DNA from 3 places in the Erwinia rhapontici genome. Region 2 is predicted to be linked to each of the others. Evidence: predicted binding sites of a transcription regulator. Region 2 holds the regulator's gene; each other region holds the start of a gene.

The links. Region 2 encodes CRP, which controls carbon source genes, mostly activating them, when cyclic AMP is high. Its sites were predicted from a motif close to ATGTGANNNNNNTCACAT; they were not measured.
Region 1: mlc (sugar metabolism global transcriptional regulator Mlc) is a predicted target of CRP. The motif match lies at 2,090-2,107, and genes of this name have one in related genera.
Region 3: msrB (peptide-methionine (R)-S-oxide reductase MsrB) is a predicted target of CRP. The motif match lies at 3,654-3,671, and genes of this name have one in related genera.

What each region holds. Positions count from the first base shown of each region.
Region 1 covers NZ_CP085627.1:2,303,003-2,309,800, reverse strand. The annotation lists gene bioD (dethiobiotin synthase) at 1-627, opposite strand, end outside; gene mlc (sugar metabolism global transcriptional regulator Mlc) at 750-1,967, opposite strand; gene LJN55_RS10875 (LysR family transcriptional regulator) at 2,148-3,035, opposite strand; gene LJN55_RS10870 (MFS transporter) at 3,198-4,406, shown strand; gene tus (DNA replication terminus site-binding protein) at 4,588-5,523, shown strand; gene fumC (class II fumarate hydratase) at 5,563-6,798, opposite strand, start outside.
Region 2 covers NZ_CP085627.1:439,251-446,048, forward strand. The annotation lists gene argD (bifunctional acetylornithine/succinyldiaminopimelate transaminase) at 1-413, shown strand, start outside; gene LJN55_RS01870 (YccS/YhfK family putative transporter) at 763-2,838, opposite strand; gene crp (cAMP-activated global transcriptional regulator CRP) at 2,896-3,528, opposite strand; gene LJN55_RS01880 (OsmC family protein) at 3,898-4,305, shown strand; gene LJN55_RS01885 (amidohydrolase) at 4,566-5,744, shown strand; gene LJN55_RS01890 (phosphoribulokinase) at 5,759-6,628, opposite strand; gene LJN55_RS01895 (YheU family protein) at 6,729-6,798, opposite strand, start outside.
Region 3 covers NZ_CP085627.1:2,764,982-2,771,779, reverse strand. The annotation lists gene LJN55_RS12985 (MipA/OmpV family protein) at 1-515, shown strand, start outside; gene LJN55_RS12980 (aldo/keto reductase) at 598-1,449, shown strand; gene LJN55_RS12975 (D-hexose-6-phosphate mutarotase) at 1,503-2,381, opposite strand; gene gapA (glyceraldehyde-3-phosphate dehydrogenase) at 2,452-3,447, opposite strand; gene msrB (peptide-methionine (R)-S-oxide reductase MsrB) at 3,789-4,199, shown strand; gene LJN55_RS12960 (YeaC family protein) at 4,208-4,486, shown strand; gene pncA (bifunctional nicotinamidase/pyrazinamidase) at 4,563-5,177, opposite strand; gene ansA (asparaginase) at 5,194-6,207, opposite strand; gene sppA (signal peptide peptidase SppA) at 6,310-6,798, opposite strand, start outside.

The DNA of each region.
Region 1 (6,798 bases), 1.9 Mb from region 2:
ATCGCGGCTTTCCGCACGTGGCAGATACGGCAGTTCGCCAAGCAGCGGTGCCGGAATTTTGTCGCGCAGCACATCAATAATCTCCGCGTAATGGGCCAATCCCGGATTGATGCGATTCGCCACCCAGCCTAACAGCGGCAGTCCATCGTTAATCACCGCCTGCGCTGTCAGCAATGCGTGGCTGATGCACCCCAGTTTGATGCCAACCACCAGTACGACCGGAAGTTGCTCCTGCACGGCCCAGTCAGACAACGGGCGCAGATCATTCATCAGGCTTCGCCAGCCGCCCGTCCCTTCCACCACGATATAGTCCGCATGTTGATCCAGCGCTTGCAGGCCGCGACTGAGCGCGGCATAGCTGATGGGTGTGCAACTGGTGCTAATTTCATCTTCCAGTAAGGTGACCGGATTAATGGCGTGGTAAGGCAACGGCACTGAGGAGGATGCCTGTAGAACCAGAGCATCTTTATTGCGTGGCCCTTCTTCCGTTTGCTGGCTACTTTTCGCGACGGGTTTATATCCTACGGCCTGTTTACTGCCCGTTGCCAGCTTTTGTAATAACGCGCGCGACACCACGGTTTTACCGACTTCCGTATCTGTGCCGGTGACAAATAAACGTTTTAACATGGGGTGACTCCGACAGGCACTGCCTGGCCTCATTGATAATTTTCGAACATGATGAATGAACGAAAATTGTAGGGTAGTGCCGGATGTCGGGGATTGCGTTAGCGCAATGTTTAGTGAATTTATCAGCCTTGTAGCAGTTTGATTAATAAGGATCCGTTGTAGAGCGCATCCTTCACCAGTGCGGCACCCGGCATGGTGCCAAGATTCACAAACTCAGTAGGTACTACCTTAAGATCGGCACTGTAGCGCGGTAATGCCTGCTGGCGAATACAGTTAACGATGGCAGGGAAGAGAATCCGTTGCGCCTGATTAAGCGGGGAACCAATCAGGATTTTTTGTGGATGGAAAAGATTGACCATGATGGCGAGAATGCGCCCTACGCTGTTACCAACGCCGGTAATGACATCGCAGGCAATATGATCGCCCGCCAGCGCCGCCTCACACAGTGCATCAATGGTCAACGGCTGATTATGCAGTACCGAGCTCATCGACGCCTGCATGCGCTGCGCTGCCAGCTCAAGCATATTGTCGATGCTGGCCACGGTTTCCAGACAGCCATGATTCCCGCAATAGCAGCGTTTTCCCCAGGGATCGACCTGGGTATGACCGATTTCAACCAGCGAACTGCTACCACCGTGCAGCAAGCGCCCACCGGTAATCACCCCGGCGCCCACATGGTGATCAATCACCACCTGAAGCACATCGCTGGCATCGCGTGAAGCACCAAACAGCGATTCTGCCATCGTCCAGGCGCAGATATCATGCTGAATATACACTGGCAATCCGGTGCGCTCGGCAAGAACCGGGCCCAGCGGCATATCATCAACCTCGTAAAACGGCATGCGGTGAACAATACCTGACTGGCTGTTCATGATGCCCGGCAGTGTGATGGCAATGGCCGTCAGACGCTCGAGTTTGTGCTGGTGGTGAATAAAGAACTGGTCGACTTGCTGGACGATACGCGTCAGCAACGGCAAATCGGCCTCTGCGGGAAGGGGGAATTGCTCTTCAACGACCATTTTGCTGCTGAGATCGCGCAGCGCGAGGGTGATTTCGCCATTACCGATACGGGCAGACAGGAAGTGCCAGGCCTGGGTGTCCAGCACCAGTCCGACAGCCGGACGACCACGACTGCCTGGGTCCTGAAATTCCGTTTCCTGCACCAGATGCGCTTCCAACATTTCACGCACAATTTTCGTGATGCTGGCCGGGGCCAGTTGCGCTTTTTTGGACAGCTCTATACGCGAGATGGGACCAAACCGATCAATCAGTCGGTACACCGCTCCGGCATTAGTCTGTTTAATCTGGTCAATATGACCAGGCTGACTATCCGCAATCACACCCCACTCCCACTTATCACCTGTCTTAAAAGGCGCTGCTGTCTGTTATTTTCACGCTTCAAAATAAAGCATTTCGCTCATGGTGAAACACTTATCAGATGGCGTCAAATATTTGATTCGATATGTGATTTGCCGCACATAAACCGTCGCTGAACGCTCATGTTTTCCGCGATTGCCGGATCATTTCGGCAATAACAACGTCATCATCGCGGCAACGACGGACGGCACCTCTCTCTGCTTCGACCACACCAGCCACACTTCCGAACGCGCGTCCTGCTCCACCAGCGGGATCCATACCACATCGCTCAGGCGGACGCGTCGGAACGATGCCGGAAGAATAGAGACGCCCAGTCCGGTAGACACCAGGCCGATAATCGTCATTGCTTCCCCCACCTCCTGAGCAATATTGGGCTGAATATTGTAGCGGCCCAGTAAACCCAGAATTTCACCGTACAGCGCCGTTCCCACCTGCGGGTCAAAGAAGACAAAAGGCTCCTGCGCCAGATCGCTCAGGGCAATCTGCGGCCTGCCCGCCAGGCGATGGGCACGATGCACCAGCGCATACATGGGTTCACGAAGCAGCAGCTGATGATCGAGGGTTTCCGGCAGCAGGGTATTGCGCATCACGCCTAAATCAAGCCGCCCGTCCCCGATCGGCGCCAGTTGCTGCCGTGTATTAATCTCCTGCATCTGGATATGGACCGCCGGGAAGCGCTGACGAAAGGTGAACAAAGCGTCTGATACGACGGTGATAAACGGGGCAGATGACGTAAAACCAATACGTATTTCGCCTTCGTCACCGCGATGCAGGCGCGCAGCTTTATCGGCAGCCTGATCCACCTGTTGCAGCACCAGACGGGCATCCTGCAGGAACTGCTGCCCGGCCGCCGTCAGCTGGACGCTGCGGTTGGTACGGGCGAAAAGGCGTGCGCCTATTTCATGCTCGAGGATCTGAATTTGCTGGCTGAGCGGCGGTTGGGAAATATTCAGGCGCAGTGCCGCACGACCAAAATGCAGCTCTTCTGCCACGGCAATAAAGTAACGCAGGTGACGTAGTTCGATATTCATATGTTAAAAGTATCATTCGAGATTATTAATATATTAGACATCATAATCTGACTTTCTTACCCTTTACAACGTGAACTCCCTGAATATCTCTAAGGATCTGTTGTGAACCGCTCATCCCATGCCGTCAGACCGCCGTATTCTGCTGACCGTGCATCTCTTGCCATTACCGACTCACCTGCTGTCGATAAAAATCTCTATATCAAACGTGGTACTCCTCAATTTATGCGCGTCACGCTGGCGCTATTTTCAGCCGGGCTGGCGACGTTTGCCCTGCTCTATTGCGTACAGCCGATCCTTCCGGTTCTGTCGCAGGAGTTTGGCGTTTCCCCGGCGACCAGCAGTATTTCCCTGTCGATTTCCACCGGGATGCTGGCGCTTGGGCTGCTGGTAACCGGTCCGTTATCTGATGCCATCGGGCGTAAATCGGTGATGGTGACCGCGCTGATGCTGGCCGCAATTTGTACCCTGCTGTCCGCGACCATGACCAGCTGGCACGGGATTTTACTGATGCGTGCGCTGACGGGTCTGTCATTGAGTGGCGTTGCGGCCGTGGGGATGACCTACCTGAGTGAAGAAATCCATCCCAGTATGGTGGCGTTTTCGATGGGGTTGTATATCAGCGGAAACTCGATTGGCGGTATGAGCGGCCGCTTACTCAGCGGTGTGATCACCGATTTCAGCAGCTGGCGCATTGCCGTGATGGCCATCGGCTGCTGTGCACTGGCCGCTGCGCTGATGTTCTGGAAAATTCTGCCTGCCTCGCGCCATTTCCGCCCTGCTTCGCTTAAACCGCGTAGTCTGATGATTAACTTCCGGCTGCACTGGCGCGATAACGGTTTGCCGCTGTTGTTTGCCGAAGGTTTTCTGTTGATGGGGGCCTTTGTCACCCTGTTTAACTACATCGGCTACCGTCTGCTTTCGCCGCCTTATTCAATGAATCAGGCGATTGTCGGCCTGCTGTCGGTGGTCTATCTCACGGGGTCATGGAGTTCGCCTAAAGCCGGTGCGATGACGGCAAAATATGGACGCGCACCGGTGCTGCTGTTCTCCACCGCACTGATGCTGAGCGGTCTTCTGATCACTCTCGCCAGCAATATCTGGTTTATTCTGCCAGGTATGATGTTGTTTACCGCCGGATTTTTTGCTGCACATGCCGTTGCCAGCGGCTGGATTGGCCATCGTGCGCGCCGCGCTAAAGGCCAGGCATCATCGCTGTACCTGTTCAGTTATTATCTGGGGTCAAGCGTTGCCGGTACGCTCGGCGGTGTGTTCTGGCATCATTTTGGCTGGTACGGAATTACAGCGTTTATTGCTGCCATGCTGGTGCTGGCGTTACTGGTAGGAAGCCGTCTACACGGACGAAAACTCTAACTTCCGAGTACAATGCGTTGTCACAGGCGGACCGAAAAACACGGTCCGCCCCAACAGAAAATGACGCCCTCTGATCAATGGCACCATTTTCCCCTGCGCGACGCAAAAAACACCGTTGTTGATGTTCATCTCTGTTTTGGACTGCTATAGTCATTAGTATGTTGTAACTAATGGAGGTGTCATGCGTCATTACGATACTGTTGAGCAGCTTCACCGCTGTGTGGCCGATCTCGAACAAGAACTGGAGGCATTAAAGCAGCAGATCCTCAGTATGCGTCTGCTGACCGCCAGGGTGTTTGAACTGCCAGAGGTGGAAAAAGGTAAGGAGCACGACCCGCTGACGCAGGTTAAGGTTGAGCAGTTGACTGGTCAGGCCGCCCTGCAGCGCTCCCTGACGCATTTTGCGCGTTTGTTTATGCAGCACCAGTCAGAAAAACTGAGCACTAAGGCGGCGGTGCGTCTTCCTGGTGCGGTGTGCCTGGAAGCCGATAATACGCAGTCTGCCCTGCTCCACCAGCAGGTCGCCTCAATCAATCAACTGAAACAACGGCTGGAGCAGATTATTACCGTGGAATCGGGCCTGCCGAGCGAGGAGCGGTTCGAGTTTGTCCACCGCCATCTGCGCGGGTTGATTACCCTGAACGCTTACCGTTCGCTGACGTTGCTTGAAGCGCCCGATTCCGTGCGCTTTGGCTGGGCGAATAAGCATATTATTAAAAATATCAGTCGTGATGAGATGCTGGCAACGCTGGAAAAAAGCCTGAAGGCCGGGCGTGCCGTGGCCCCCTGGACACGTGAGCAATGGGCCGAACGCGTCCAGAGCGAAATTGAAGCGGTAAAGTCACTGCCTGCAGGCGCGGCATTGAAAATTAAACGCCCGGTGAAAGTACAACCGATTGCCCGCGTCTGGAGCAGCAGCGATCGGAAACAAACCCAGCTGGCCTGCCCTTCTCCGTTGCTGGTACTGTGCCAGGACGCCAATAGCGTGCCAAAACTGGGAGAGCTGCTGAATTATGATGCCGCTAACGTGACCCATCGTTACAAACCTGATGCTCAGCCGCTCTATTTACTGATCCCGCGCTTACATCTTTATACCGATCGTCTGGTGCAGGCATAAAAAAAAAGCCAGGTCTAAGACCTGGCTTTTGGCAGCAGCTTATACCTTCATACTGCCGACCATCTCTTCCGGACGTACCCAGGCATCAAACTCTTCTTCCGTCAGATAACCCAGCTTTAGCGCAGACCCTTTCAAGGTCAGCCCTTCTTTATGCGCTTTCTTGGCAATTTCAGCCGCTTTATCGTAGCCAATATGCGTATTCAGCGCGGTAACCAGCATCAGAGATTCATTCAGCAATTGAGTAATACGATCGCGGTTTGGCTCAATACCGATAGCGCAGTGGTGATTAAAGCTGTCCATCCCATCCGCCAGCAGACGAACAGATTGCAGGAAGTTATGGATCACCATCGGACGGTAAACGTTCAGCTCGAAGTTACCGGATGCGCCACCGATATTTACTGCCACATCATTGCCCATCACCTGACAACACAGCATGGTCATGGCTTCACACTGCGTCGGGTTCACTTTACCCGGCATGATGGAGCTACCCGGCTCGTTTTCCGGGATAGCGATTTCACCGATGCCACAGCGTGGGCCGGATGATAACCAGCGCACGTCGTTGGCGATTTTCATCAGTGATGCCGCCAGGCCTTTTAGCGCACCATGGGCATGAACCAGCGAATCACAGGTGGCTAAGGCTTCGAACTTGTTCGGCGCGGTGACAAAAGGCTGTTTAGTCAGCTCAGCAAGCTCCTGGGCAACGCGCACGGCATATTCAGGGTGAGTATTCAGCCCGGTACCGACCGCTGTACCACCCAGTGCCAGCTCGGCAACATGTGGAATGCTCTGTTCAATATGCTTCAGGCTGTGGCTTAACATCGCCACCCACCCGGAGATCTCCTGGCCCAGCGTCAGCGGTGTGGCATCCTGCAAGTGAGTACGACCAATTTTGACAATGTCTTTATAAGCTTCAGCTTTTTCATGCAGCGTCTGTTGCAGCACTTTCAGCTCAGGGATCAGGTGTTCCTGCACGGCCACCACCGCCGCCACATGCATCGCGGTTGGGAAGACATCGTTGGAACTCTGGCTCTTGTTCACATCATCATTGGGATGCACAAGGCGTGACATGCCGCGTTCGCCACCGAGGATCTCGCTGGCGCGGTTCGCCAGCACCTCGTTCATATTCATATTGGTCTGTGTACCCGAGCCGGTCTGCCAGATAGCCAGCGGGAACTCACCCTGATGCTTGTCGGCCAGCACTTCATCCGCCGCCTTGATGATCGCGCCTGCGCGGTCATCCGGTAACAGACCGAGGTCATTGTTCACTTTTGCCGC
Region 2 (6,798 bases):
CTAACGACATTGCATCGGTTATGGCGCCTGGCGTGCATGGCACCACCTATGGCGGTAATCCGCTGGCCTGTGCGGTGGCTGAAGCTGCACTGGATATCATCAATACGCCAGAGGTGCTGGAAGGTGTGGAAGAGCGCCGTCAGCTGTTTGTTGATGCGCTTCAGGCGCTGGATGCCCGTTTCGATCTGTTCAGCGATATCCGTGGCAAAGGCCTGCTGATTGGCGCGGAGCTGAAATCACAGCATGCTGGACGTGCGCGCGATATTCTTAACGCCGCAGCAGAAGCCGGTGTGATGGTGTTGGTTGCCGGAACTGACGTGATGCGTTTTGCGCCTTCGCTGGTCATTGAGCCAACGGATATCGCCGAAGGCATGGCGCGTTTCGCCACGGCTGTTGAGAAAGTCCTGGGCTGATTGCCGTGGGCGGGGCATGCCCCGCCCCTACGTTGTTTCGTCGATGTCAGGCATATCCCAGACCAACGTCGGCATGCCGCTAATTCGTCGATGTCAGGCATATCCCAGACCAACGTCGGCATGCCGCTAATTCGTCGATGTCAGGCATATCCCAGACCAACGTCGGCATGCCGCTAATTCGTCGATGTCAGGCATATCCCAGACCAACGTCGGCATGCCGCTAATTCGTCGATGTCAGGCATATCCCAGACCAGCGTCGGCATGCCGCTAATTCGTAGGGGTCAGGCATATCCTAGGCCAACGTCGGCATGCCGCTAATTCGTAGGGGTCAGGCATGCCTGACCCGCGATCATGACGATTTCCTCAAGCGCCGGGACAGCCAGCGGCCATGATGTGGGCGCTGGCTCCAGGTCAGCGACGAAATGGTGTGCATTACGCTGAGGTGGCCAAGAATACGCTTCACGTGTCGCTCCATAATGGTCACCGGCCCCTGATGGAAGTCCTCGGGAGCATCCAGTACATTGCTGCCTGAATCCGGTCCGTCATACTCCAGACGCTGCTGACAGCGTTGCAGGGCAATTTCGCAGGATTGCAAATAGCGCTCTGCCAGCGTCGGCGTTAGCATCGTATGCTCCCGCGCCAGAATGGTCATGGCGTTGATATGCTCAACAATAAACTGGCTGTGCGTGACCCACAGCTGCATATCGGCCAGGTAGCGTGAATTAAAGCCCGGTTCCTGCATCGCCTGATGCAGTGAGTTAAACAGCGCATTATGCGCCTGATTCACCCGCATACGCTGGTATGCCAGTTTCTCCGCATCCTGTTCGCTGCCCAGCAGCTTCTGCAATGCCTCCTGATAGGTCTCCAGCGCATCGTGCGCATTCTGACGCATCAATCCACTCTGCCACTGTGGCCATAGCCAAATCATGCCGCCGAAGGCAATCAGACAGCCCATTAGTGTATCCATTAAGCGCGGCAGCAGGAACTGCGCTCCGTTCAGCGACAGCAGTTGCAATGTATACACCGCGGTGACCGTGAATCCTACGGTTGCCCAGCCGTAAAACTTGCGGATAAACAGATAGCTCACCAGGGTAATCAGTAGCATCACCAGCAGCACCCAGGATTCCGGGGCATGTAAACCGAGCGTGGCAGCGGCAATGGCCAACCCGGCCAGCGTTCCCAGCGCCCTGTGCTGGATACGTACCCGAGTAGCGCTGTAACCGTTGAGGCTGACAAACATCACCGTCATCAGTATCCAGTAAGGCTTCGGCAGATTGAAGAACAGGGCCAGTGAACTGGCGAAGGTCAGCATGACTGCATAGCGTGCGGCGGTGCGCAGGGCAGAGGATTTCAGCGACAGATAACTCTTCAACGCAGGAAACAGCGGCAGGCGGCGCTGGCGGTCCGCCATCAGGTCGCGACGGTACAACGGGTGCTGGGTGCGTAGCACGCGGGCGATACGGCTGAAGTGATAATAGCAAAAGTTGCCAACCGGATTATCGGGGTGCTGACGGGATATTTTTTCCAGTGCCTGAAGCGGTTTTTCCATCGTGAAACGTTCAGGGAAGCGGTGATAGAGGATATCGTCAGCCAGTACCCGCAGGCGTGTGGCAATGGTCTGCGCATTCCAGCGGATCACCGCCTCGGCGTGGCTCTGCTCTACCAGCTTCTGTACTTCCTCGGGCTGATGCAGGCTGACGGCGATATGTTCCTGTAGATCGAGGGCGACCTGAAATGCGCGCGTCAGTCGCTGATAATGGTCGCGATTGGCGGCCAGCATATGCATTTGCTGGTAACAGGTGTTAATCAGATCGACGGCTTTCTGTTGGCGGACCAACAGGGGAGGCAGGGCGGTTTGGGGATCGGTCAACTGGGTTAGCAGACTGTATTTCGCTTCGCAGTAATCAGCCAGTTCATGATAGAGCAGACTGAGGGTTTCGCGCATCGGCTGCTCTTTCCACAGCCAGAACCAGAACCAGTTAAACGCGCCATACCAGACGGTACCGAGAATGAACAATAGCGGCGGCTGCCACATGGGCATGCGTCCGGCCAGACTGAGGGTGAAAATGGCGGCAATCAGCGATGCCGGTAGCAGACGACCGTGCAGCGGACTGATTTCACCGGTGACACCAAGCAGCAGTGACATGACCAGCAGGATCACGGGCAGTGGCACCTCTTCTGCCCCGGCGTACTGAATCAAAAAGCTACTGAAAGCAAACAGGCAACCGCCTACGATCAGACGTTTGAAGAAGCGTTTGTGTGGAGTATCAAGACCGGCATTGTTACAACAGGCGGGGACTAATGAGAACAGCAGGCCGTTTTGCAGGTTGCCGAGCATCCAGCCGATCGCCACGGGTAAACACAGCACCAGTGTTTGCCTGAGTGCGTAGTTAACTTCGGGGTGATAGATAATTCTCCGCCACATGAGCCACACCAAATAAAAACGGCGCGACTGGGCGTCGCGCCGTGGGTTCAGAGCCGGTTAACGTGTTCCGTAAACAACAATGGTTTTACCATGTGCTGAGATCAGGTTTTGATCTTCCAGCATTTTTAGAATACGACCCACCGTTTCGCGGGAGCAGCCGACGATCTGGCCGATCTCCTGACGGGTGATTTTGATCTGCATCCCATCCGGGTGCGTCATGGCATCCGGTTGTTTCGCCAGATTCAACAACGTTTGGGCAATGCGTCCGGTCACATCAAGGAAAGCTAAATTACCCACTTTCTCTGATGTGACTTGCAGGCGACGCGCCATCTGTGAAGACAGGCGCATCAGGATGTCAGGATTCACCTGAATCAACTGACGGAATTTTTTGTAGGAAATTTCAGCCACTTCACAGGCTGTTTTCGCACGTACCCATGCACTGCGCTCCTGACCTTCTTCAAAGAGGCCCAGCTCGCCAATGAAGTCGCCCTGATTGAGGTAGGAGAGGATCATCTCTTTGCCTTCTTCATCCTTGATTAACACCGCTACTGATCCTTTAACGATGTAATAGAGGGTTTCCGCCTTCTCACCCTGATGAATCAGAGTGCTTTTGGATGGATATTTGTGAATATGGCAATGTGACAGGAACCATTCGAGTGTAGGGTCTGTTTGCGGTTTGCCGAGAACCATTCGCTGTTATCCTCTGTTGTAATCGTGCCTAAATATACCCTGTATTCGGCGTGCTGCAGATGCGTTGCCGCTGGCCTGAAGCGCGAAATATTTTTGGGTATCAGGGGATGTATCCCTGCCAGGCGTTGAAATATTCAAGCGTTCCCATAGGGAAATTATACGGGCCTCTGTTAAGAGCATGGCTCGTGCTGTCGTCCCGTTTTTACCGTGCATTGTTATGCCAGTAAAATATTGCAGCTTCGTTTGTAGCACAGCTTTACAAGACTGTCTTCTGTTGTCTCGCTTCAGCATAGTTCGAAAAAGGCAACGTTGCCGTTTTTGTGAGTGCAGCGTACTCTGCGGTAACTGAATCAATGAGAGGATTTTGTGATGCAAGCACGAGTTAAGTGGGTTGAAGGGATGACGTTTTTGGGAGAATCCTCATCCGGCCATCAGATTTTGATGGATGGCACCGCGGGGGATAAAGCACCCAGCCCGATGGAGATGGTGCTGATGGCTGCCGGGGGATGCAGTGCGATTGATGTGGTGTCTATACTGCAGAAAGGCCGTCACGATGTCGCCGACTGTGAAGTTAAATTGACCTCGGAACGTCGTGAAGAGGCACCGCGTATTTTCACCCATATTAACCTGCACTTTATTGTCAGCGGCAAGGCGTTAACGGATAAAGCCGTTTCACGTGCGGTCGACCTCTCTGCGGAGAAATACTGCTCGGTGGCGATTATGCTGGGGAGCGCGGTGAAAATGACGCACAGCTATGAAGTGACAGATCTGACCTGAAGCTGGTTTCTTATGGGTAACGATGTTCGTTGTCGTTACCCACAGCTGACAGAACGTAGCGTACACATCCTGCTATTCCTCTCTCTACCCGCATTTCACGCCACGGCAGGCGAATAACATCAGCGGTATATTTCCCTCGTTCTACATTCCTTTCTTAATTTGCTGCAGGCTGGCGAAACAACAGCTGAATGTCCGGCGTTTGCCCATGATTCTCTGTTGCTGCCTGGTCTGCCGTTGTCAGATTTAATTAACCAGGAGTCATGATGACTATCGAGACGCTGATTCAGGATGTCACACCAAAGGTGCTGCAATGGCGGCGGCATATTCACGCGAATGCCGAACTCTCTTTCCACGAGCATGGCACCGCAGACTATGTTGCCGCTGAACTGGCAAAGTTTGGCCCATTAACACTTAGTCGCCCGACGCCAAATAGCGTACTGGCTGAACTTGAGGGGCCGCGTAGTGGTGACTGCATTGCCCTGAGGGCCGATATGGATGCGCTGCCTATTGAGGAGTTGAACAGTGAACCTTTCACTTCGCGCAATCGCGGTGTGATGCATGCCTGCGGGCATGATGCGCATACGGCAATGCTGATGGGGGCGGCATGGGTGTTGTGCCAGCAGCAGAGTAAGCTTGCCGGCAAAGTGCGCTTTATTTTCCAGCATGCGGAAGAAGTGCCGCCAGGCGGGGCCAGCGAGCTGATTAAGCTGGGCGTATTGAATGGTGTATCAATGATCTTCGGTCTGCATGTTTTCCCGGGACTGTCTACCGGCCAGGTGGCTGTGAAAGAGGGCGTCTTCAGCGCTGCCAGCGATAACTTCGACCTGACCCTGCAGGGAAAAGGCGCCCACGCAGCGATGCCGCAGGAGAGTATCGACCCGGTGACGCTGGGCGCAGGAGTGGTGCAGGCACTTCAGCAGATTGTCTCACGTCGTCTTGACCCTAACGAAGGTGCCGTACTGACGGTCGCGAGTTTTCAGGCTGACGGCGGCTATAACGTTATCCCTGACACGGCGCATCTGCGCGGCACGCTGCGCACGCTCAGCCAGAGTGCGCGTAACACTATCCCGCAGATGATGTCACAGCAGCTGGACGGAATGACGCAGGGAGCAGGGGCCAGCTACGTGCTGAAATGGACGCCGGGTTACACCACCGGGGTTAATCACCCGGACGCCTGCCGTATTGCAGTGGATAATGTGATTGCCACGCTGGGGGATGATGCCTTGCAGGTTATGCTGCATCCAATGTTTGGCTGCGAGGACTTCTCAGCCTATCAGCAGGTAGTGCCGGGCTGTTTCCTGTGGGTCGGGTCGGGCAACCCGGAAAAAGGGACCTGCCGGGGGCTGCATAACCCCCATTTTCGCCTTGACGAAGATGCGCTAAAAATCGGGGTGAGGCTGCATACCGGCTTTATCCACCGCCTGCTGATGAAGCGATAACAGGATAAATGGGGTCAGCCGATTTTTTTGCCTTCGATAAGGCGTTTGACCAGTGGCCCCATAATCAACTCCATTGCCAGTCCCATTTTTCCACCTGGTACCACCAGGGTTTTGATATGCGAGATAAACGAACCTTGCAACATGGAGAGAAGATAGGGGAAGTCGATATCTTCCAGCCCCTGAAAGTGGATGACGACAAAACTTTCATCCAGAGAGGGGATGCCGCGAGCAGCAAAGGGGTTAGAGGTATCCACCGTGGGGACGCGCTGGAAGTTAATATGAGTGCGTGAGAACTGCGGCGTAATAAAGTTAATGTAGTCCTCCATGGAACGCACCACTGAATCCATGACCGCTTCACGCGAGTGACCGCGTTCACCCGTGTCGCGCACCAGTTTTTGTATCCACTCCAGGTTAACGATAGGCACCACGCCGACCAGCAGGTCCACCTTGTCTGCCACGTTGTGCAGCGGAGTCATTACGCCGCCATGCAAACCCTCATAAAACAGGACATCGGTGGGTTCAGGCAGCGGCTGCCACGGGGTAAATGTACCCGGCACCTGGTTCCAGGGTACGGCTTCATCATAGGTGTGCAGATATTTGCGCGACTGCCCTTTACCGCTGCGACCATATTCACTGAACGTTTGCTCCAGCAGGCCAAAGTCATTGGCTTCAGGGCCAAAATAGCTGACGTGCTTTCCCATATCGCGCGCTTTACGGATTGCCATATCCATTTCCGGGCGGGTAAAACGGTGGAAACTGTCCCCTTCGACCTCGGCTGCCCGCAGATTAAGTTGCTGAAAAATCTTCCTGAAAGCCAGGCTGGTGGTGGTGGTTCCTGCCCCACTGGAGCCGGTGACGGCGATGACCGGATGTTTGGCTGACATGGCGTGCAACTCCCTGATAAAGGTCGGACGGACGGATCATTGGTAACATGTTTTACCCGTCCAAGTCATTATGGCTTCACGTTTACTTATTCACGACTATTTATTCACGAAACTGGCCGCGCGGCATGATGTTGACGGATTCATGCAATTCCGACCACACCAGCACCACC
Region 3 (6,798 bases), 2.3 Mb from region 2:
TGTCTCTGACCGTCCTGGGTTCGCCGCAGAACTATGATCCGGATGATGTCGATGACGGGGATATGAAATCGCTGAATAAGCGCCATATGACCCTGATGGGTGGCCTGGCGTATCGTCACTCAGCCGACTGGGGCATCGTGCGCACCACGCTGGTGGGTGACATGCTGGACAACAGTAACGGCATTATCTGGGACCTGACCTACCTGTATCGCTTTGAATTCGGCCAGTTTAACCTGACACCGGGTATCGGCGCGTTATGGAACAGCTCAAACCAGAACGGGTATTATTATGGTATCTCGTCAGCGGAATCCCGCCGCAGCGGGCTGGATCGTTACGATCCGGACAGCAGCTGGAGCCCGTACGTTGAGTTGACCGCAGGCTGGGCCATCAGTCAGAACTGGAATGCGACCCTTTCAGGTCGTTACAGCCGTCTTGCTGATGAAATTAAAAACAGCCCGATGGTGGATAGAGATTCACAGATGTTGTTGTGGACCGGGGTAAGCTATACCTTCTGATGCCATCACTCTGCACTAAAAAAGGGCGCTCTGCGCCCTTTTTTATCATGGTGGCGCCCTAAAAAAGTGCATGGAGAGAAAGATGAACCGAGTCGTCACGTTTGCCGATGGCACCGAGCTGCCTGCGATAGGTCAGGGTACATGGTTTATGGGGGAAGACGCTGCTCAACATCATCAGGAGGTCGCTGCTTTGCAAGCCGGGCTGGAGCGGGGCCTGAAGCTGATCGATACCGCCGAGATGTATGCCGATGGCGGCGCTGAAAGGGTGGTGGGTGAGGCCTTGCGCGGGCGTCGTGACCAGGCGTATCTGGTCTCCAAAGTTTATCCGTGGAATGCCAGTGAGGTGGATGCTGTTGATGCCTGTGAGCGCAGCCTGACACGCTTGAACACCGATTATCTCGATCTCTATCTTCTGCACTGGCGGGGAAATATTCCGCTGGAAGAGACGCTACGTGCGATGCAAACACTGCAACAACAGGGAAAAATTCGCCGCTGGGGAGTGTCTAATTTTGACAGCGATGATCTCCACGAGTTACTTGCTGAAGAAGGCGGCGCGCAGTGCGCTACTAACCAGGTGCTTTACCATCTGGCATCCCGTGGAATTGAGTATGATTTGCTGCCTGACTGTCAGCAGCTGGCGATGCCGCTGATGGCTTATTGCCCCCTGGCGCAGGCGGGTCGATTACGCACAGAGCTGATGAGTCACCCGACGCTGACCCGAATTGCACAACAAAAGGGCATCAGCATGGCGCAGCTGCTGCTGGCGTGGGTGATCCGTAAAGAAGGAGTGATGGCGATCCCGAAAGCGAGCAGCATTGCGCATGTTGATGACAATGCTGCGGCGCTCGGGGTGGTACTGACCAGCGAGGAACTGGCACTGATCAATCAGGCATTCCCACCGCCAGAAACAAAGCAACCGCTGGATGTGGTCTGAGTCCGGGGCAGGCAGAGCAGGGGCGGCCCGAAAAGGGTCACTCCGGTCTATTCTTAACGCTTACTGCGCACCCGGAAGGTGGTCGCCAGGCGGGCAGGTTGTTCACCCGCGCTTTTCATCGGCTGACTGACATGGGCCGTTTCCACGCACACCATGGTCTTAAAACCTTCGTTAGCCATATCACTCATACTGCATGACAGCTCCGCGCCGGGATTCCATGTGACTACGTCACTTTGATGATGGTGGTAAACCTCAATTACACGCTGACCCGTCTTATCGTCAATCACGCTGCAATCTGCCGGTTGGGTATAGATGCGGTCAATGCGTTGCGGGTAGGTTTGCTTACCTTCCGCTGAGGTGCCGGTGACTCCGTTGTTGACCTTGTCGATATAACTCGGACCTAGGCCGCTGACTTCAACACCGGCGATGTCAGCCACTTCAAAGTAGCTGTGCAGTGCGGCGGTGGCATCGAAGTCACCGTGGGCTTCCAGTTCAATCTCACAGCGATCGCTGAAGCGGAAACGGGCAAACAGCGTAAAATCGTGCGGCCAGAATTTCTTCGTTTGTTCACTGCTTTTTAATTCGAAGGTCAGCATCACGCTGTTTTCATTTTCATCGTGAGCGGTCAGCGTCCACGGCAGGATACGGGCAAAGCCATGCGCAGGTTCGCCAGCCGGGCCAAACCACGGCCAGCAGATCGGCACACCACCGCGGATAGCTTTACCCACATTCCAGGCGGTTTTATCGCTTAACCAGATCACCGGTTTTTCACCGGCAGGTTGCCAGGCAATCAGCTGGGCACCCTGTAACGTCACGGCAGCACGCACTTTAGGATGCGCCACGACGACAACGGGTAATTCGCCAACCTGACGCTGAGAGAGGTAAGGGGTAATCTGGTTAATCACGGGCAGTGAAAAGAGTTTCTCGTTCATGAGTCAGCCTTCTGAAATTTAACCATAAAAAAAGGGCGACTTCCGTCGCCCTCAGTCTCATTCACGTCGCTTATTTAGCGATGTGAGCAACCAGGTCCAGGACCTTGTTGGAGTAACCAGTTTCGTTATCGTACCAGGAAACCAGTTTAACGAAAGTATCGCTCAGTGCGATACCCGCTTTCGCATCGAAGATAGAAGTCAGTGTTTCACCGTTGAAATCGGTAGAAACTACTTCGTCTTCGGTGTAACCCAGAACGCCTTTCATCTCGCCTTCGGCAGCCGCTTTAATCACAGCACAAATTTCTTTGTAAGATGCTGGTTTAGCCAGACGTGCAGTCAGGTCAACAACAGAAACGTTAGGAGTAGGAACGCGGAACGCCATGCCGGTCAGTTTGCCGTTCAGCTCAGGAATCACTTTACCTACCGCTTTAGCAGCACCGGTAGAAGAAGGGATGATGTTCTGAGATGCGCCGCGGCCGCCGCGCCAGTCTTTGTGAGACGGGCCATCAACGGTTTTCTGAGTCGCGGTAGTTGCGTGAACAGTGGTCATCAGTGCTTCAACGATACCGAAGTTGTCGTTGATCACTTTAGCCAGTGGTGCCAGGCAGTTGGTGGTACAGGACGCGTTAGAAACGATATCCTGGCCAGCATATGACTTGTGGTTTACACCCATAACGAACATTGGGGTGTCATCTTTAGATGGGCCAGTCAGTACAACTTTCTTCGCGCCAGCTTCGATGTGTTTGCGTGCAGTTTCGTCAGTCAGGAAGATACCGGTCGCTTCTGCAACCACATCGACGCCTACTGCATCCCACTTCAGGTTAGCCGGGTCACGCTCAGCGGTAACACGGATGGTTTTGCCGTTAACAACCAGATGGCCGTCTTTGACTTCCACGGTGCCTTTGAAACGGCCGTGAGTTGAGTCGTATTTCAGCATGTAAGCCATGTACTCTGCGTCCAGCAGATCGTTGATTGCAACGATTTCTACATCAGAACGTTCCTGAGCAGCACGGAAAACGATGCGACCGATACGGCCAAAACCGTTGATACCTACTTTGATAGTCATATATTCCACCAGCTTGTTGATAGTGAATAAAAGGTTGGCTGTAAAATTACAAAAACCATACCAGGCGTCAAGCGGAATCGTGTCAATTGTTGCGACAAATCAAACTGTCGACCAGGAATTATTCAACACAAAACCTATTTCTTGACGCATGAACACCATTGATCTTGGGGCAAGTTGCCCGGATATAAAGGGGTGATGGATCCAAAGGGTGATCTGCGTCACAAATTCAACGCTGACTGGATCACCTTGTGCACCCGATACGAAAAATTCACCTGCTCTTGTTAAGTATTTGTTAGAATACTAGCCGATAATTTCAGAATAACACTGCCAGAGAGTCTAACATGGCTAAAGATGATACACCTTTCTCACCCGAAAATGTGTTAACCGAGATGCAGCGCTACGTGACCCAGCAGCGCGGCACTGAACCGCCGTATTCCGGCAAATTGCTGCATAACAAGCACGAAGGCATTTATCACTGCCTGGTTTGCCAGGCACCGTTGTTTCTGTCCGGGTCAAAATATGATTCAGGCTGCGGCTGGCCCAGCTTCTATGAGCCCTACAGTGATGATGCGATTCGCTATCTGGAAGATGACACTCATGGCATGCAACGCATTGAAATCCGGTGCGGAAGCTGTGATTCTCACCTTGGTCATGTGTTCCCGGATGGCCCACAGCCGACGGGTGAGCGCTTCTGCGTCAACTCCGCTTCGTTGAGTTTTACTGACGAAGACGGCAACAGTACTCAGGGCTAGGAGTCGCGATGGAACTGGATGAAATGATTGCCAGTATGACACCAGACGTGTATCAGCGACTGGTGACGGCGGTAGAGACTGGCAAGTGGGCTGATGGCGTGGCACTGACGCCGGAGCAGAAAGAGAACAGCTTACAATTAGTCTTGCTGTGGCAGGCGCGTCACAATGAAAACCCGCAACATATGAGTGTCGCGAAAGGCGGGGAAATCGTGATGAAAAGTAAGAAACAGCTCAAAGAAGAGTTCGGGATCAGCGACGATGCGATCACGCGAATAAAACTCCAGTAAATTATTCCTTCCGGAATAATTCGTCCTGGTGGTATGACCGGGTGGGCCTCAGTCCCGCCCGGTCATTTTGTAACCTTTAGATAATTTTCGCGCCCGCCAGGGCCATTTCGGCCAGGGCTTTCTGGCTGTCATCAGCCTGCATATTGACCCCACGGCATCCGGCGCTCACCAGAGTGACCTGATAGCCCAGCGCCAGTGCATCCAGCACGCTGTATTTAACACAGTAATCTGTTGCCAGCCCCATGACCGTCAGCGCCGTGATGCCGTTCGCCTGGAGCCAGGCATGTAACGGCGTCTGGTGACGCTGGCCGTTATCATAAAACGCACTGTAGCTGTCGATATCCGGATTCTCGCCTTTGCATACCTGCAGTGTCAGCAGCGCCTGGTTAAGCTGAGGGTGCAACTGCGCGCCGTGGCTGTGCTGCACGCAATGATCCGGCCACCACACTTGCGGCAGGCCGTGAAGCTCACCGAGGGTCCCAGGCTGCGTGCCAGCGCTGCTGGCAAAACTACCGTGCCCAGCCGGATGCCAGTCCAGCGTGGCAATCACCGGCTCACCGCGCTGGTGGAACTCGGCAGCGAGGCGGTTTCCCACCGCAATCGTCTGATCGCCGTCACTGACAGCCAGCGCGCCACCAGAACAAAAGTCATTTTGCAGATCAATCAACAACAACGCCTGGCGGTCACGCATCAGTTACTCCGTTGGATTAGTCCGGGGTGAGTTCACCACGCAGGTTTTGTTTCATCAGCTGACGAATTTCGTCGCTGGTCAGGTCCTGGCTCAGAAGGAAGTGCAGTTTGGTCAGTGTAGCCTCAACGGTCAGGTCGGCACCACTCACCACGCCAGCCAGGGCCAGAGCGTTTCCGGTGGCGTAACCCCCCATATTGACCTTACCCGACATGCACTGCGTGAGGTTAACGACCACAATGCCGCGATCGGAAGCCTCTTTCAGCTCCTGCAGGAACTCTTTGTTCTGCGGAGCATTCCCGACGCCATAAGAACGCAGGATCAGTGCTTTTACCGGCTGTTGCAGGAAGTTACGCACCACGGCAGCAGAAATGCCCGGATAGATTGTCACCACGCCAATCGGCTGCGGTGTAATCGGATGCACGATCAGCGCTCCCTGGCCTGCAGGTGCGGCAGGGGTATTCAGACGACGAATATGGATACCGGCTTCCAGCAGCGGGGCGAGGTTTGGCGAATCAAAGGCATTGAAACCGTCAGCGTGCGCTTTGGTGGTGCGGTTACCGCGATAAAGCGTGTTATTGAAGAATAACGTCACTTCGTTAATCGGATAATTTGCGGCGACAAACAGTGAGTTCAGCAGATTTTGCTGGCCGTCGGAGCGCAGTTGCTCCAGTGGGATCTGTGAGCCTGTCACAATCACCGGCTTGGCCAGGTTTTCCAGCATGAACGACAGCGCAGAGGCCGTAAAGGCCATGGTGTCGGTGCCGTGCAAAATGACAAAGCCATCGTAATTGTCATAATTCTGACGAATGTCTTCCGCAATCGATTGCCAGTCCTGCGGAGTCATATCCGAGGAGTCAATCAGCGGCTGGTATTCATGGATGGTGAAATCAGGCATCTCCGGGCGGTGAAACTCCGGCATATTGGCCAGCTGACGTTGCAGATGGCCGGAGACCGGAATAAAGCCGTGTTCAGAGCGCTGCATACCGATCGTACCGCCCGTATAGGCGACGTAAATGGATTTCTTTTGCATTAGTAAACTCAAGACTTGCCAAAAAAGCGCAGTATAAGGGGAAAGGAGAGGAAAAGCAGCCCGACCAGATGGCGTCGGGCTGAATAGTGATCGCGGTCACCGCTATTTGACGTTACCGCAGCTCAGACAGAATGCGTAACGGTTCTGAGGATCATTCAGATCGTTCATCAGTCCTGGCTGATCCTTCATGGCATTCATCACATCCATCATTGGAGCGGGCAGCCAGGCTTTCAGCGTTTCAGGTAACGCCGCATGTGCAGAGGCATCGACCTGGCTGAACAGCACCTCAATCAGGCTGGGGTCATTCTGATACCAGCTGAGCTGCGGCTGCGTGAGTTTAGCCAGCTCTGCAGCTTTGGCGACGGCATCGTCAAAGTCACCCAGGGCATCGACCAGTCCATTCGCTTTCGCGTCACTGCCGGTCCAGACATGGCCCTGTGCAATCTGGTCAATCTGTTCCGGTGTTTTGTTGCGTGACGTTGCCACCAGGTTAAGGAAGTTTTTATAGCCGTTCTCGATGCTTAACTGCATCAACTGCTGCACTTCCGTCGGCAGCGCCTTGGTGCTGGCAATATCAGCCAGCGGTGAGGT